DNA from 3 places in the Neobacillus sp. NPDC093182 genome. Region 3 is predicted to be linked to each of the others. Evidence: riboswitches for the same ligand, from Rfam matches in the RefSeq annotation. Region 3 holds a riboswitch; each other region holds the start of a gene.
What was found. A riboswitch is a leader RNA that binds a small molecule or an ion and turns the genes downstream of it on or off. The one in region 3 is predicted to bind glycine.

Region 1 (4,292 bases), on a different contig from region 3:
GGAACCGCTACTGCTTCTTATCAGATCGAAGGGGCAGCCTTTGAAGATGGCCGTGGACTCTCAATTTGGGATACCTTTTCCCATACACCTGGAAAGGTGGTAAATGGAGATAACGGAGACGTTGCCTGTGATTCGTACCATAGATATGAGGAAGACATTAAAATGATGAAGGAGCTGGGGATTGATACCTATCGATTTTCAGTTTCCTGGCCCCGTATTTTTCCGAATGGTACAGGTGATATCAACCGTAAGGGATTAGAATTCTATCATAAATTTGTTGATAAATTAATAGAAAATGGAATTGAACCAATGTGTACACTCTATCATTGGGATCTTCCACAAGCTTTACAAGACAAAGGCGGCTGGGCAAACCGTGATAGTGTTGAAGCTTTTGTGGAATATTCAGAGACGATGTTTAAGGAATTTAATGGGAAAATAAAAAAATGGATTACGCTAAATGAACCATTATGTATTTCATATATTGCTAATTATGCAGGTGCCCATGCGCCTGGAAATACAGACTTACAACTAGCGACCGATATTTCTCATCATCTATTGGTGGCCCATGGCCGGACTGTTCAAAAATTTAGAGAGCTTGGCATAAATGGTGAAATTGGCTATGCTCCAAATACAACATGGTTCGAACCATTTAGCAATAGGCCAGAAGATGTTGAGGCATGTTACAGAGAGATTGATCATCAAGTTAGATGGTTTATGGATCCTGTGTTTAAAGGGGAATATCCTCAGCATTTAGTGGACTGGTTTAAGGAGAAAGGTGTGGAGCTTTCTATAGAGGAAGACGATATGGAAATCATCCAACAGCCAATTGATTTTTTAGGAATTAATTATTATGCAGGTCAAATTGGACGATATAAGGAGAATACTGGGCTATTTAATTGTGAAACGGTAGAAATGGGATATGAACGTACCGATATAGGGTGGCCAGTTTATCCGGAAGGATTTTATAAAGTATTAACATATGTGACAGAAAGATATGGAAATGTACCCATTTATATTACTGAAAATGGGGCATGCTACAATGATGAGCCTGTCTTCGGCACTATAAAAGACAACAGGAGAATTAAATACCTTCAGCAGCATTTAACAGCCTTAAGCAGAGCTATAGAATCAGGAGTGAATATTAAAGGTTACTTCTTGTGGTCTATGTTGGATAATTTTGAATGGGCAGAAGGGTATAGTAAGAGGTTTGGAATTGTCCATGTTGATTTTAATACCTTAATACGTTGGAAAAAAGACAGTTATTATTGGTATAAAAAAGTGGTGGATAATAATTGGTTTGAGTATTAGGTTAATCATTTGAAAAAACAGAGTGTTATTTGTTGTTGTTGACAAAGTATTTAATTACTATTAAACTTATAAAATATTGAAAATACTATCGCAATAAAAAATTTAATAATTAGCAGCTATGAATGCTATGGATCAAACTATAGCAGGAGCAGCTTCTGGAGAGACCGCTAGAATTTTAGCGGCGCCGAAGGGTTCACAATCTCAGGCAAAAGGACAGAAGAGTACTGAATATTTATTTGTTATGCTGATATTCATTAGCATGACAACTATTATTTGTTATTCTTAGACCTAAGAGATTGGAGAACATCCAATCTCTTTTTTTTATTGGGTAAATCTATTGCTCATCGTTTCACATTAAAAGTAGTTTTAGGGAGGAATTTGTTTTGGCACAGCAAGAATTAAAGAGGGATTTAAAAAATCGGCATGTTCAATTAATTGCCATTGGCGGAACCATTGGCACTGGGTTATTTTTAGGGTCAGGTAAAGCGATACAACTGGCAGGTCCATCCATCATCTTTGCATATTTAATCGTGGGTATCGCCGTTTTTTTCGTTATGAGGGCGCTAGGGGAACTCCTGTTGTCTAAAGCAGGTTACCAATCGTTTACCGATATTGCAGAAGATTATCTTGGACCTCGGGCAGCATTTATAACAGGATGGACATATTGGTTTTGTTGGATTATGGTTGCTATGGCTGATGTTATTGCAGTTGGAGTCTATATACAATATTGGTTTGACATTCCGCAATGGGTACCTGCTATCATCTCATTAATCATTTTATTAGGACTTAATCTATTAACGGTAAAGCTTTTTGGTGAATTGGAGTTTTGGTTTGCTTTAATAAAAGTAATTACTATTCTCGTATTAATTGGTATTGGGGTTATATTGCTTGTGATGGGATTCAAGACCGATGCTGGAACGGTAACAATTCAAAATCTTTGGGAACATGGAGGACTGTTTCCGAACGGAATTTCAGGTTTCTTACTATCATTCCAAATGGTTGTATTTGCATATGTGGGAGTTGAGCTAGTGGGTGTATCGGCAGCGGAAACCTCCAATCCAGAAAAGAATATCCCATCGGCTATTAATAAAATTCCTGCAAGAATTCTTTTTTTCTACGTAGGTGCATTGATTATCCTACTATGTGTGAATCCCTGGACCCAGCTAAATGCAGCAGAAAGCCCATTTGTAAAAACATTTAGTTTGGTCGGAGTTCCTATTGCCGCAGGAATTATTAATTTTGTTGTATTAACTTCAGCCGCTTCTGCCTGCAACAGCGGTTTGTTTTCAACAAGCCGGATCCTTTTCAATTTAAGCAAAAATAATCAGGCTCCATCTAATTTTGCAAAACTGAATAGAAATTATGTACCAAGTAACGCATTATGGACATCCACGCTTGTGGTATCGGTCGGTGCGCTTTTGAGTAAACTTATTCCGGCACAAGCTTTTGGAATCGTGACAACCATTAGTGCCATTTGTTTTATTTGGGTTTGGGGTGTTATATTAATTTGTCATATAAAGTATAAGAAAACACGCCCGCAATTACATGCTAAATCAACATTTAAAGCACCATTCACACCATTTATTAATTATGCGGTCCTAACGTTGTTTGCTATGATTCTTATCATTATGCTGGCTGCCGAAGAAACACGTCCTTCCTTATTGTTGACACCTCTATGGTTTATACTATTATTTATTTTGTATTCCAATAGAGGAAAAAAGGAAAAAGATATCAAACTATCAGCATAAATGTTTTAGAAAAACAGAAAACCACCCTGCGCCGTTAGAGCAGGGTGGTTCTCCTATCCTGTCACCTTAAATATCATCTACAATGATATAGGTTGCTTTAATGGGTCCATGAACGCCAACAACTAGGATCATTTCGATGTCTGCTGAGTTGCTGGGTCCTGTGATGAAGTTAATGCAGGAGGCGATTTGTTCGCCGTTTTTTACTTTTTCATTTATGATACGGGCCGCTTGTGTCATGCGGGGAACGATGCTGCTTTTCGGGATTATTATGATGGAAGTCGCAGGTAAAAAGCTGACTGTTCTCCCTTTATCCTTGCTGCTAAAGAGAACGGCTGTGCCTGATTCCGCCAATGTTACATCACTGATCGTAATTCCGATATTTGCAGCCTCGGCCTTTGCGATATTTTCTTCGCCTTTTGTATGATCCCAAATATGAAGATCAATTCCCTCTTGAGGCCATTCTTCCTTCATTAATTTTTCGAGGCCAAATTGTGAAAAGCGTTCATCTTTCCAGGTGACAATTGGGCCGCCGCCATTGTGGTTTACCACTTCTTTTAATGAGTCAGATAGATTAGCACTTGAGGTCATGACAAAATTCGTATGGATATTTTTACATTGTTCCCGTAATACGTCCACAAGCTCATCTTGTGAGCTGCCTTTTAGAACTTCATCTTGGGGATGAAAATTCCAGATGGGTCTTTCTATTTCCATTTTTTGTTTACGGCCTAGCCGGCTGGCTATTTTTCCTAAAAATGCATCGCGATTCTGTATGGTACCTATCATGAATGATTTCCACCTTTCGGACGATTTTTAAACCAATCACGGAATCTTTCTTTATTTGGTGCAGGGAAATCCCTTGATTCTGTCCATGCTTTTAAAGGGCCCGGACCTTTTGAGATTTTTTCATCCTGCGTAAATGGCGACATTACCGGCGCTGCCAGTTTTGAACCAAATTTATAAAGAGCAGGGGAGGATGCACCAAAACCGAATGCCTTCATCAAAAGCTTTTCAGAGATCGGAGCTCGTCCTTCTTTTTCCACGATGACTTGGCGATGTTTATGAAGAAGCTGATGCAGTGGAATTTTGACCGGACATGCCTCTGTACAGGCCCCGCATAAAGTCGAGGCATAGGGTAGCTCTTTATAATCATCATATCCGCCTAGTAACGGTGATAGCACCGCACCGACAGGACCAGAATAGATGGAACCGTATGAATGGCCGCCGACATGTCGATAA
Region 2 (4,292 bases), on a different contig from region 3:
AAACGCAGACGGAATTCCAAACGGCTGTGCGTCACCAATGACAATATCTGCACCAAACTTTCCAGGAGGTGTTAATACTCCAAGTGAAAGTGGATTGCTTGAAACAACAAATAAAGACTTATTTGCATGGACAATTTCCTCTAGTTCTTTTAACGGTTCAATTCTTCCGAAGAAATTTGGGTACTGCACGATGACTGCGGCAATTTCTTCATTTGCCAATCCCTTTAATGCTTCAATATCTGTAATTCCCTCGTTAACTGGTACTTCAATCACTTCAAGATACTGACCTTTTGCATAAGTTTTTAGGACTTCCCTTGACTCAGGATGAACAGCACCAGAAACAATAATCTTTTTGCGTTTCGTATGACCCGCGCTCAACATCGCTGCTTCTGCCAATGCGGTTCCGCCATCATACATGGAGGAGTTTGCTACATCCATACCAGTTAACTCACAAATCATCGTCTGGAACTCAAAAATGGCTTGGAGCTCCCCTTGGGAAATTTCAGGTTGATATGGTGTATAGGCTGTATAAAATTCAGAGCGTGAAATAACATGGTCAACGATTACCGGCATATAGTGGTCATAAACTCCTGCACCTAGAAAGGATACATTTGTTTTTAAATCGGCATTACGAGAAGCCATTCGGAATAGTTCTTTCATCAAAGAAGTCTCAGATTTTGCAGCTTTGATGTTGTATTCCCCTTTAAATCTAACCTTTTCAGGAATATCGCTGAATAATTCATCGACGGATTTAACGCCAATTGTTTCGAGCATTGCCTTTTTATCTGCTTCAGTCATAGGTAAATATCGATGTTTCATAAACCTAATCTCCCCTCGTGTTTACTTTTCTCGTTTATAAAAAGGTGTTGGTACGACTTTCGCCTTCAAGCGTTTTCCGCGAATTTCAACCTCAATTTCTGATTCAAGACCTGCGTATTCATTTTTAATTAGCACAAGTCCAATATTCTTTTTCAAGGATGGTGATTGCGTTCCCGTTGTCACTTCCCCAATCAGTTCCTCACCTTTATAGACAGGGTAACCATGACGCGGTATTCCACGGTCAATCATTTCAATTCCAACTAATTTTCTTGCAGCACCCTGTTCCTTTTGCTGTTTAAGTACTTCTTTACCGATAAAATCAGCTTCTTTATTTAACTTAACTGCAAAGCCGATACCTGCTTCCAGCGGGGTGATTTCAGGAGACAATTCTTGGCCATAAAGCGCAAGAGTCGCTTCAAATCTAAGAGTATCCCTGGCGCCTAAACCACAAGGAACGACCCCTTCCTCTTGCCCAGCAGATAAAATCGCCTTCCAAAGTTCTACTGCGTCTGACGCATCGCAATATATTTCAAAGCCATCCTCGCCTGTATAACCAGTTCGTGAGACCAGTGCGTTTTTTCCTTTAATCGTTACTTCCTGTTGGAACTTAAAGAATCCAATGCTACTTAGATCAGTATCACCTGCCAGCTGTTGAAGTACTTTTTCAGCAATCGGGCCTTGCAGCGCCAATTGAGCCATTTTTTCAGACAAATTATCGATCGAAACATTGCCCTCTAAATGGTCCTCAAGCCATTTATAGTCCTTTTCGATATTGGAAGCATTAACAACTAGTAAATAATGATTGTCTTCTATTTTATAAACAAGAAGATCATCAACAGTGCCGCCATTTTCATAGCACATTGCATTATATTGTGCTCCGCCATTTTTAATTTTTGATATGTCGTTTGTTAACATCTTTTGCAAATAGCTAAGACTGTCTGGTCCCGTGACGATGATTTCCCCCATATGCGAAACATCGAATAAACCAGCTTTTGTGCGGACTGCCTCATGTTCTTCCTTGATGCTTGAGAATTGAACAGGCAGCTCCCAGCCTCCAAAGTCAATCGTTTTTCCACCATATTCTTTATACACTTCGAATAGCGGTGTCCGTTTTAATTCAGTCATCAATAATCCCCCTTCAACTAAAGATGTTTTTCATTTGTTGTTCCATAAATCCAGGGCATAATAAACAAAAAAGGACAGAAACCTCCCTTTAACAAAAGAAGGTCTCTGTCCTTGCACCTGAAAGTTTACCTTAGATGGCTTTCCCCTTTGGTGGCTGCTCAATTTTGTCAGCACTCTCCAGAGCTGCGTCAAACAAGAGTTCTTTTGCCTGAGAGATTCACACATCGTGCTTGCTCCTTCGGCGCTACATTTGTAGTCTCTCCCCTTGTCATCATCCGCATTATAATATTTTCAAATTCGGGTCATACTAAAATATACATCTGAGAAATTTATTTTATTGCAATAATTAAAACATTCAAATCTATTACCATCCTACCATTAAAGCATAAGGTGAGCAATAAATTTTTGTGCATTAAGGAGCTGAAACCATGACTGTTGAAATAGAATTTGATTCCTCCTGGCAGGATGAATTTTTACATAGAATTGAGAACGATGGACCATGGGGAAATTGGGACCTTTTTAAACTGGCAGTCGGCGTTGAAAAACACCTGATTATCCCTGAATTTGAAGGCTTGCAGGCACCCAAACATTTGCCTAATCTGACGCCGCTTCCACACCAGCTCGAGACGGCAAAACAAGTAATTGAGAATATGAATGGAAAGGCCATTCTTGCCGATGAAGTTGGGCTGGGAAAAACGATAGAAGCTGGTCTTATTTTAAAAGAATACATGATTCGTGGACTTGTAAAAAAAGTTCTCATTCTTGTCCCAGCCTCTTTAGTAACCCAATGGTCTTATGAATTGAATAGTAAATTCTTTATACCCGCAGTTTCTCAAAAGAAAAGCTATGTTTGGGAACAATGCGATGTTGTCGTTTCGTCTATTGATACAGCAAAACGGGATCCACACCGTGATATTATCTATAAGCAGGACTATGATTTAATCATTATTGATGAAGCACACAAGCTAAAGAATAATAAAACAAAAAACTATGAGTTTGTTCAAAATCTAAAGAAGAAGTTTTGTCTGCTTCTCACTGCTACACCCATTCAAAACCGAATTGGTGAAATTTTCAACCTCGTATCCCTATTAAAACCTGGACATTTAGGCAGTGAAACAGCCTTTTTTGATAAATACAAACGGGATGCACGTTCATTAAATGATAATGAGCATTTAAAAGAGCTAGTTAATAAGGTAATGATTCGAAACCGCCGCGCCGATACAGGCATTGAATGGACCAAGAGACATGTTGAAACCATACCGATCGAATTTACACCACAGGAAAAAGAATTGTATCAAGCCATCACTGATTTAAAGAGCGAAGGCGATTGGGTACAAACAAGTGCATTCTCGGTGATGACTTTACAGAGGGAAGCATGCAGCAGCAGAGAGGCCGTTTTTTATACGCTTAAGAACATGCTTCAGAAAAAAGAAAACCCTACAAAGGAATTTGAAGAGCAGATTCAACATTTAATTTCAAAAGTGGAAGCAGTTCCATCCAACTCTAAAGCAGAAAAGGCTTTGGAACTGATTCAAAAAATAGATGATAAGGTTATTATTTTCACCGAATACAGAGCAACCCAAATGTACCTGCAATGGTATTTAAAACAAAACGGGATATCATCCGTTCCGTTCCGCGGGGGCTTTAAACGAGGTAAAAAAGATTGGATGCGCGAGCTATTTCAAAAGCATGCACAGGTACTCATCGCGACAGAAGCAGGTGGTGAGGGAATTAACCTTCAATTCTGTAATCATATTATTAATTTCGATTTACCGTGGAATCCAATGAGACTGGAGCAAAGAATCGGAAGGATCCATCGTCTGGGGCAGGAAAAGGACGTTATGATCTATAATTTTGCAATCCAAAACACAGTGGAGGAACATATATTAAAACTTCTATATGAAAAAATTGAACTTTTTGAAAAAGTAATAGGTGATTTGGACGATATTTTAACGAAGTTAGACTTTGGAAGTATTGAAGATCATTTAATTGATATTTTTGGACAATCCTGCTCTGAGGGTGAGATGCGGATTAAGATGGAAAATCTTACATCTATGATTGATTTAGCTAAAGATATGCAAAAGGAGGATTCACATGCAGCAGCTGGAAATTCATAACTTTCTCATACGCTATTTTCAAGCTAATGAATGTGAAATAACAGAAAATGGTCCAGGATACTTAACGGTTCAATTAACAATTGAGCTCGATAAGGAATTAATGAATCGGCCTTTTTATTGGCATTACCTAGAAAAAACTGGCGGTATTCCAAATCCGATGAAGCTTACGTTTATTACGAACCCACAGATAGCACCGGAACATATTAAGGGAGAAACCGTTCATTTTGGTTC
Region 3 (4,292 bases):
GAGGAATTATAATGTCAAACTCTCAAACTATAGAAAAAATTGAACAGCAAATGTTCTTAGATGTTATTCGTGAACGTCGATCTGTCCGTGCATACGATCCAGCCGTGCAGATTTCACGTGAAGAAATGACTGAAATACTTGAGCTGGCAGCGTTGGCACCTTCGTCTTCGAACCTGCAGCCATGGCGTTTTCTAGTCATCGATAAACCGGAATTAAAGGAAAAGCTTTTGCCCATCGCATTTAACCAGCAACAAGTAGTCGAAGCTTCTGCCGTGATTGCGGTACTTGGCGATGTGGAAAGCTACAAGAAAGCAGAAAAAATTTATGGACAAGCTGTTGAAGCAGGCTATATGCCAGCTGATACGGCTAACTCATTCATCGAACGAACCGTCGGCATGTATTCAAACTTACCGCCTGAAGTGGCTCGCCAAATTGTATTTACCGATGGCGGCCTCATCTCGATGCAGCTCATGCTTGTCGCGCGTTCCAAAGGGTACGACACTGTACCAATGGGCGGATATGATAAAGCGAAGTTCGTTGAAGCGTTCGGAATTTCCGAGCAGTATGTGCCGGTCATGCTAATTGCTATTGGTAAAGCAGCGAAACCAGGACATCCTACTACACGTCTTCCGATTGAGGATGTTACGTTCTTTAACGAAATGCCTTCAGTTAATGAGTAATACACTACGAAAGACGTTTCTAAAAACAACTTTAAAAACGTAATCGAACCCCGTTCTTTCTTAGAACGGGGTTATGTATGTTTAACAATCCATTTTATAGGGTATCTGGAAGGAATAAACTACCTTAGATTTCTTTCGGAATGTTGCCATGCATGATAAAATGAATAACTATATATTATGAAGTTGTTAGATTATAATTTTACAATAGTAATAGGTGTGATGGATTTTGAAGAGAAAAAAAACGCTGATGAGTATTATGATTGGTATCTTAGTATTTAGTGGTTGTCTATATTTACTTCTGCCAGATCGTAATCAAACAAAGGTGGAAAGTGTCAAGGCGGTTGCTTCTGCTCATAAAGAACAAACAACAGTAGATAAGGCAGTTGAAGATACTAAAGCTGAAGAACAGGTACAAACTGAACAAGCAGACGAGAGTGATAAGCCAATTACGGAAAATATTAAGGATAAGGTCAGGGAAGTTGTCGAAGTTGCACTAAACTTTCTTAAGAGAGATCAGAAGATTGTGGCAATCGGTGACTCTCTAACCGAAGGTATTGGAGATGAATCAGAGAACGGCGGTTATGTGGGAATTCTTAATCACACGTTTGAAGACAAAAACCTAAATATCACCGTAGAAAACTATGGTAAAAAAGGAAACCGGACAGACCAACTACTGAAAAGGCTGGAGAAAGAAGACGTAGCTTCCTCCATTAAAGAGGCTGATATTGTTCTAATCACAATTGGCGCGAATGACATTATGAATGTATTAAAATCCAATTTTATGAATGTTACGATGGAACCCTTCCAAGAGGAAAGGGTGAAATATATAGAGCGATTAAAGGCCATTTTTAATAAAATTAATGATCTAAATCCAGATACCCAAATTTACTTAATAGGTTTTTATAATCCATTTGAACGCCATTTTGGTGAAATAAAAGAACTTGGCATGATCATTGACCATTGGAATGACGCAGGAGTATCTCTTGCAGAAGAATATGATAATGTAAGGTATATTCCAACAAAAGACTTATTCAGTAATACTAACATGGACTTATTGGCGGAGGATGAATTTCACCCAAACACAAGCGGCTATAAACAAATGGCCCAGCGAGTTTTAGAATACTTGAAAAAATCCAATGAAAAAACCGAGATTAACACAGTCGAAGTCGCGTCATAATCCCCAAAAAAAAGCTAGGTTTGCTTCTGTTAATTTATAATAGTGTTTAAATTCTGAAAATTAATTTGACATCTTGATTTTGATAAACTAGTATATATTTATATTCATACTAGCGGATGATTATTGTGGGAGAGACTAAACGCATTGTTTAGCACCGAAGGAGCAAGTCCCAAAATTGGGCTCAATCTCTCAGGTAAAAGGACCACAATAGGACGCGTCTCTGGAGAGCGCCATGTGCCACCAAAGGAGTTAAACTCTCAGGTAAAAGGACAGAGAAAAATAGGGATACGCCTATTTTTCTCTGTCCTTTTTTTGTGGAGAAAAATAGAGAAAAACAGAAAAAGGAGGGTGTTAAACGCAAAACGAATAGTTGGGGAGTCCATATTTTTCGGTTTCCAATAAGGTTGATCAGGTAAAGTATTTACTTTAAAAAATGTAAGCGCTTATTTCTGCCGATTTGACTAAGTAAATTAAACTTTTATAGGGATATTACCTATCCTGGAAAAGAAGAAAGAGGGGATTCATTTGCAGGAACAAAAATTGTCGCGGGGTTTAAAAAACAGGCACGTTCAACTTATCGCTATTGGCGGGGCTATTGGAACAGGATTATTTCTAGGAGCAGGAAAATCGATTCATTTAACAGGTCCATCGATTTTATTTGCGTACTTGATTACAGGTACCATTTGCTTTTTAATCATGCGTGCACTCGGAGAACTGCTTCTATCCAACTTGAAATATCATTCTTTTGTTGATTTTGTTAGAGACTATTTAGGTAATATGGCAGCATTTATTACGGGATGGACCTACTGGTTTTGCTGGATTTCCATCGCAATGGCCGATTTAACAGCCGTTGGTCTCTATACACAGTTTTGGTTTCCGGACGTACCACAGTGGATGCCAGGATTAATTGCACTTGTCGTTCTGCTCTTTATGAACTTAGCAACCGTAAAGCTATTTGGCGAAATGGAATTCTGGTTCGCCTTAATCAAAGTCATTGCGATTCTTGCACTAATTGTGGTTGGGATATTCATGATCGTTAAAGGCTTTTCCACAAATTCAGGCACATCTAGTTTCACGAATTTATGGAGCCACGGCGGCATGTTCCCGAATGGCATTAATGGTTTTATTTTGTCATTCCAAATGGTAGTGTTTGCGTTTGTTGGGATTGAACTTGTTGGCCTTACAGCAGGTGAAACAGAAGACCCAGAGAAAGTAATCCCAAAAGCAATAAATAATATCCCTATACGAGTTTTGATTTTCTACATTGGTGCCCTCATAGTCATCATGAGTATTTATCCGTGGAATGCGATTGATCCAGCGAAAAGCCCATTTGTCCAAGTCTTTGTGGCAGTTGGCATAGCAGCAGCGGCTGGTATTGTCAATTTTGTTGTCCTAACCTCAGCAGCATCGGCTTGTAACAGCGCCATCTTCAGTACAAGCAGGATGGTATACGCGCTTGCCAAAGACAAAAATGCACCTGTACCATTAGCGAAACTGGATTCCCGTAAAGTACCTTCCAATGCATTGTTCTTCTCCACTATAGTCATTCTAATTGCCGTTATATTGAACTATGTGATGCCAGAAGGAGTTTTTACGCTGATTACAAGTATTTCTACTGTATGTTTCCTCTTTATTTGGGGAATTACGGTCATCAGTCATTTAAAATACAGAAAAACCAGACCAGATTTAGCGAAAGTGAACAAATTTAAATTACCGCTCTATCCATTTTCCAATTACTTAATCCTTGCTTTCTTAGCGTTTGTGCTAGTTGTACTTGGGCTTGCGGAAGACACTCGTATCGCCTTATTTGTAACACCTGTTTGGTTCATCATGCTGATAGCGATTTATAAGATGATGATCAAGAAGACAGATGATGTGGAGCAGGAGAATCAACAAGAAGTAGTAGGAAATTAGGCGGATTTTTTAAAATAAAAATGTTTCCGCTTACAAAAAGCTTGACTTGTATAAGTGTTACTATTATTCTGAAAATAATAAAAATGAATAAGCGGAAGATGGTTGTGGGAGAGTGCAAATTTACACGCCACCGAAGGAGCAAGTTCCAAAAAGACCCTTGGAACAAATCTCTCAGGTAGATGGAACCACAATTGGACGCAGCTCTGGAGAGCGCATATACGTTATATGCCACCAAAGGGGAAGGTTCTTAATCGGACTTAAACTCTCAGGTAAAAGGACAGAGAAGGGTAGAAGAAAGCCTAGTGCTACCCTTTTCTGTCCTTTTTTGCGTGCAAAAAAAAGGTTCTAATCACAGAAGAGGTAGCCAATACAACAATCAAGGGGGAAACGGGAATGAGTTTACAACAAAATGATTCCACTATCTTTGAAGCAATTCAGAAAGAGCAGCAGCGTCAGCATCAAACGTTGGAACTGATTGCCTCTGAAAATTTCGTAAGTCAAGATGTTTTAGAAGCAATGGG

Region 1: another riboswitch for glycine. It lies ahead of ACIQAA_RS12425 (amino acid permease); the one in region 3 lies ahead of ACIQAA_RS14265 (amino acid permease).
Region 2: another riboswitch for glycine. It lies ahead of gcvT (glycine cleavage system aminomethyltransferase GcvT); the one in region 3 lies ahead of ACIQAA_RS14265 (amino acid permease).

What each region holds. Positions count from the first base shown of each region.
Region 1 is NZ_JBIVOI010000006.1:20,204-24,495, forward strand. It holds gene ACIQAA_RS12420 (GH1 family beta-glucosidase) at 1-1,308, shown strand, start outside; glycine riboswitch at 1,454-1,535, shown strand; gene ACIQAA_RS12425 (amino acid permease) at 1,692-3,056, shown strand; gene ACIQAA_RS12430 (LutC/YkgG family protein) at 3,123-3,839, opposite strand; gene ACIQAA_RS12435 (LutB/LldF family L-lactate oxidation iron-sulfur protein) at 3,836-4,292, opposite strand, start outside.
Region 2 is NZ_JBIVOI010000001.1:438,119-442,410, forward strand. It holds gene gcvPA (aminomethyl-transferring glycine dehydrogenase subunit GcvPA) at 1-819, opposite strand, end outside; gene gcvT (glycine cleavage system aminomethyltransferase GcvT) at 841-1,944, opposite strand; glycine riboswitch at 2,131-2,219, opposite strand; gene ACIQAA_RS02340 (DEAD/DEAH box helicase) at 2,373-4,061, shown strand; gene ACIQAA_RS02345 (YqhG family protein) at 4,039-4,292, shown strand, end outside.
Region 3 is NZ_JBIVOI010000007.1:107,226-111,517, reverse strand. It holds gene ACIQAA_RS14275 (nitroreductase family protein) at 12-680, shown strand; gene ACIQAA_RS14270 (SGNH/GDSL hydrolase family protein) at 907-1,857, shown strand; glycine riboswitch at 1,974-2,072, shown strand; glycine riboswitch at 2,075-2,133, shown strand; gene ACIQAA_RS14265 (amino acid permease) at 2,383-3,771, shown strand; glycine riboswitch at 3,867-3,969, shown strand; gene glyA (serine hydroxymethyltransferase) at 4,165-4,292, shown strand, end outside.